Regions from separate parts of the Roseateles sp. P5_E1 genome, predicted to be linked through region 2. Evidence: predicted binding sites of a transcription regulator. Region 2 holds the regulator's gene; the other holds the start of a gene.
The links. Region 2 encodes NrdR, which represses ribonucleotide reductase genes. Its sites were predicted from a motif close to CACNANATNTNGTG; they were not measured.

Region 1 (2,394 bases), on a different contig from region 2:
GGTGCTGGTGCAGGGTGAATCCGGGACCGGCAAGGAGCTGGTGGCGCGGGCCATCCACGACCACGGCGTGCGCGCCGAGCAGGGTTTCATCGCCGTCAACTGCGGCGCCATTCCCGAGAACTTGCTGGAGGCCGAGTTCTTCGGCTACCGCAAGGGCGCGTTCACCGGTGCCAACGAGGACCGCGAGGGCTTCTTCCAGGCGGCGGATGGCGGCACGCTCTTCCTCGATGAGATCGGCGACCTGCCCCTGGCGATGCAAAGCAAGCTGCTGCGCGTCATCCAGGAGCGTTCGGTGCGGCCGGTCGGCGCCACCGCCGAGACGCCGATCAATGTGCGCATCCTCAGCGCGACGCACAAGGATCTGTCCGCCGAGGTGGCGGCGGGGCGCTTCCGCCAGGACTTGTTCTACCGCCTCAACGTCATCCAGATCCGCGTGCCGCCGCTGCGCGAGCGCCTGGAGGACCTGGGCCTGATCAGCACCCGGGTGCTGACCCGCATCGCCCAGGACGCTGGCGTGTCACCAGCGCCACGACTGACGGTGGGTGCGCTGCAGACGCTGTCGCGCTATGCCTTTCCCGGCAATGTGCGCGAGCTCGAGAACCTGCTGCACCGCGCGCTGGCGCTGGCGGGCGGTGAGTGGATCGACGCCGACGATCTTGGCCTGCCCGACACGCTGCTGGACGAGGACCGCAGCGAGTCGCAGTTCGCCGCGCTGGACACCCCCCTTGGGGCGGCACCAGTGGCCGAGGGCGTGTCCCTGCCCGAGGAATTGCCGTCGGACCTGGCGCGCTATCTCGACGAGGTCGAGCGCGCCATTCTGCTGCGAGCGCTGGAGCTGCACCGCTTCAACCGCACGGCCGCGGCAGCCAGCCTCGGGCTGTCGCTGCGCCAGATCCGCTACCGCATGGCGCGGCTTGCGATCTCGGCTGGTGACAGCTGAAAGAAAAACCTTCTCGGGATTTGCCCTGCTTGAATCTGCGGCGAGGCTATAGAGCGCTTGCTCGGACGCAGCGCTGGCGCGGCCTTGCGGCCCGCTTCGGCCCGCCAGCCCAGTGTTGATGCGGGTTGCCGGTTGCAAGCCCCGATCTGATCGGCCAAAGGCGCGCGCGGGGCATTTGTCCAGAGAAATCGCGGCCAGGGTTTGACACTAGCGGTAGTGCTTGAGGACGGCGGGGGCCATAGATATAGTGTTCCTTCGTGATATCCTGCTGAGCCAGTCGACCCCATGACCATCCCCTCGGATTCGCTGTTTGCAGTGGCTTGGCCACGGCAGCAAAGCGCCCGGGGACCAAGCCGAAACGCCGGCCTGGCAATGGAGCGGCAGGGACGAAATACCCCACTGAAGCACCGCACGATGCGCTGGCCCGACCTTCGGGTTGATGCCGCGCATTTGCCCGTCATTTCTCGATAAAGGATCCCCTCATGCTGCATGAAGCCGCCACGGGCCAGGCCACCTCCGCCTCGCTGTCGTCGCAGTCCCCGGTCGCGTTTGGATCCGACGCCACCGCCCCCAGCGCCCCTGCGTTGTCCGGCTATCAGGCCTACCAGATCATTCGCCGCAATGGCGCCGTGGTCTCGTTCGAGCCGAGCAAGATCGCCGTTGCGCTGATGAAGGCTTTCCTGGCCGTGCATGGCACCAGCGGCGCAGCCTCGGCCAGCGTGCGTGAGACGGTGGAGCAGCTGACCCAGAACGTCGTGCGCGCCCTGCTGCGCTCGCGTCCGAGTGGCGGTACCTTCCATATTGAAGATGTGCAGGACCAGGTCGAGCTGGGCCTGATGCGCAGCAGCAACCATGAAGTCGCCCGCGCCTACGTGCTGTATCGCGAGCGCCGCACGCAGGAGCGCGCCGCGCAGGGCGAGGCCACGCGCGCCGCCGAGCCGGTGGTGATGGTGGTGGACCGCGGCGAGCGCCGCCCGCTGGACCTGGGTGCGCTGAAGTCGCTGATCGCGTCGGCCTGCGAGAACCTCGGCGCCGACGTCAAGCCAGATCCGGTGCTGGCCGAGACCCAGCGCAATCTGTACGACGGCGTCGCCATCGACGAGGTCTACAAGGCCGCCATCCTGGCCGCGCGCACGCTGATCGAGAAGGACCCGGGCTACAGCCGCGCCACCGCGCGCCTGCTGCTGCACACGATCCGCCGCGAGATCCTCGGTGGCGAGGTGCTGCAGGGTGAGATGACCCAGCGCTACGCCGAGTACTTCCCCGGCTATATCAAGAAGGGCGTGAAGGCCGAACTGCTGGACGAGAAGCTGCAGCAGTACGACCTGGTCAAGCTGGGTGCGGCGCTCAAGCCCGAGCGCGACCTGCAGTTCGACTACCTCGGCCTGCAGACCCTGTACGACCGCTACTTCCTGCACATCGAAGAGCAGCGCATCGAGCTGCCTCAGGCCTTC
Region 2 (2,394 bases):
GCGCTACTACGGTGGCTGCGAGTACGTCGACGTCGTCGAGCAACTCGCCATCGATCGCCTGAAGCAGCTCTTCGGCGCCGAATTCGCCAACGTGCAGCCCAACTCCGGCTCGCAGGCCAACCAAGGCGCCTTCTTCGCGCTGCTGCAGCCTGGCGACACCATCATGGGCATGAGCCTGGCCGAAGGCGGCCACCTGACCCACGGCATGGCGCTGAACATGAGCGGCAAGTGGTTCAACGTCATCAGCTACGGCCTGGACGCCAATGAAGCGATCGACTACGACGCCATGGAAGCCCTGGCCCGCGAGAAGAAGCCCAAGCTCATCATTGCCGGCGCGTCGGCCTACTCGCTGCGCATCGACTTCGAGCGCTTCGGCAAGATCGCCAAGGAGATCGGCGCCTACTTCATGGTCGACATGGCGCACTACGCCGGCCTGATCGCCGCGGGCGTCTACCCGAACCCCCTGCCCCACGCCGACGTCGTCACGTCCACCACGCACAAGAGCCTGCGCGGCCCGCGCGGCGGCATCATCCTGACGAACGACGAGGCGATCGCCAAGAAGATCAACTCGGCCATCTTCCCCGGCATCCAGGGCGGCCCGCTGATGCACGTCATCGCCGGCAAGGCCGTGGCCTTCAAGGAAGCCCTGACGCCCGAGTTCAAGGTCTACCAGGAGCAGGTCGTCAAGAACGCCAAGGTGCTGGCCGACACGCTGATCGAGCGCGGCCTGCGCATCGTCTCCGGCGGCACGGAGAGCCACGTCATGCTGGTGGACCTGCGTCCCAAGAACCTGACGGGCAAGGAAGCCGAGGCCATCCTGGGTGCCGCCCACATGACCTGCAACAAGAACGGCATCCCCAACGACCCGCAAAAGCCCATGGTCACCAGCGGCATTCGCCTGGGCACGCCGGCCATGACGACGCGCGGCTTCAAGGAGGAGCAGGTGCGCCAGACGGCCCACCTGATCGCCGATGTGCTGGACAAGCCGCATGACGAGGCCAACCTGGCCGCCGTGCGCGAGAAGGTTGCGGCGCTGACGGCCGCCTTCCCGGTCTACCGCGGCTAAGTCGAGCCTCAATGCGCTGCCCGTTCTGCTCTCACACCGAAACCCAGGTCGCCGAGACCCGAGAGTCGGATGAGGGTGACGTCGTCCGGCGCCGGCGCCGCTGCCTGTCCTGCGACAAGCGCTTCACGACCTATGAGCGGGCTGACATTGCCATGCCCTCGGTCGTCAAGAAGGACGGGCGGCGCGCCGATTTCGACGCGTCCAAGCTGCGTGCCTCCATGCAGCTGGCCCTGCGCAAGCGGCCGGTCAGCGTCGAGCAGATCGATGCGGCCATCAACCGCATCGAGGAGAAGCTGCTCGCCAGCGGCGCCCGCGAGCTCGCGTCCACGCGACTGGGCGAGTTGGTCATGCGCGAGCTCAAGCGCATCGACAAGGTCGCCTACGTGCGKTTTGCMTCGGTGTACCGCAGCTTCGAYGACGTCGACGAGTTCCGGCAGCTGATCCGCGAGATCTGATACCGGGTTGACCCTATCCCCCGGCGGGGGGAAATGAGGGGGAGACGAGGGGGACGGGGCACCCGCCACCCCTCTTCGTTCCGCCTTTGGGGGGAAAGACGCGGTGAGCCCCGCTTCCTAGAGTTCGTTCCATCAACAACGAACCCAGGGAAGCACCATGAACCGCACCGCCAACACCCGTCGCAGCAACCGTGGTTTCACGCTGGTGGAACTCTGCGCCAGCGTCGGCATCTGCGCCGCCCTGCTCGGCCAGGCCGTGCCGGCCATGGGCACGATGCGCCAGCAGCAGCAACTGCGCGTCAGCGCGGACACCCTGGCCAGCGACCTGCGCCTGGCGCGCAGCGAAGCGGCCCGCCTGGGCGACTCGGTCTTCTTCCGCATCAGCGGCAAGGGCGCCAACGCCTGCTACGTGATGTACATCGGCGCCAAGGACGACTGCGATTGTGCTGGCGGCAAGGCCGCCTGCAAGAAGCCGAGCAGCCAGGTCATCAAGGCCGAGTGGCTGCCGACGACCCAGCCCGTGCGCCTCAGCAGCAACGCCGAGACGCTGCAATTCCAGTACCTCCAAGGCCTGGTCACCCAGGCCGGCAGCATTGATCTCAGCCTGAGCGGCGGCCAATCCATCCGCCAGGTCGTGGCCCTCACCGGCCGCGTGCGCAGTTGCTACGTGGGCACGAACAAAGTCAGCGGCATGCCCAAGTGCGCCTGAGGGCCGTTTCATTCGCCCCTTCATTCATGGTGGATGCCGACCAGCGGCGCAACTCGGCGGATGAGCGGCCAAGACGTTACCGATCGTTGTGACGTACTGCCAAAAAATCGGACCATGTGCACCTGTTCCCGTTCGCGACGCCGTGGCTTCACCTTGATCGAGCT

Region 1: ACXJKJ_RS02850 (ribonucleoside-diphosphate reductase subunit alpha) is a predicted target of NrdR. The motif match lies at 1,177-1,190, and genes of this name have one in related genera.

What each region holds. Positions count from the first base shown of each region.
Region 1 covers NZ_JBFUMN010000002.1:29,945-32,338, reverse strand. Annotated here, with positions in the region: gene ACXJKJ_RS02855 (sigma-54-dependent transcriptional regulator) at 1-940, shown strand, start outside; gene ACXJKJ_RS02850 (ribonucleoside-diphosphate reductase subunit alpha) at 1,423-2,394, shown strand, end outside.
Region 2 covers NZ_JBFUMN010000049.1:1,279-3,672, reverse strand. Annotated here, with positions in the region: gene glyA (serine hydroxymethyltransferase) at 1-1,066, shown strand, start outside; gene nrdR (transcriptional regulator NrdR) at 1,078-1,521, shown strand; gene ACXJKJ_RS24255 (GspH/FimT family pseudopilin) at 1,679-2,230, shown strand; gene ACXJKJ_RS24250 (type IV pilin protein) at 2,345-2,394, shown strand, end outside.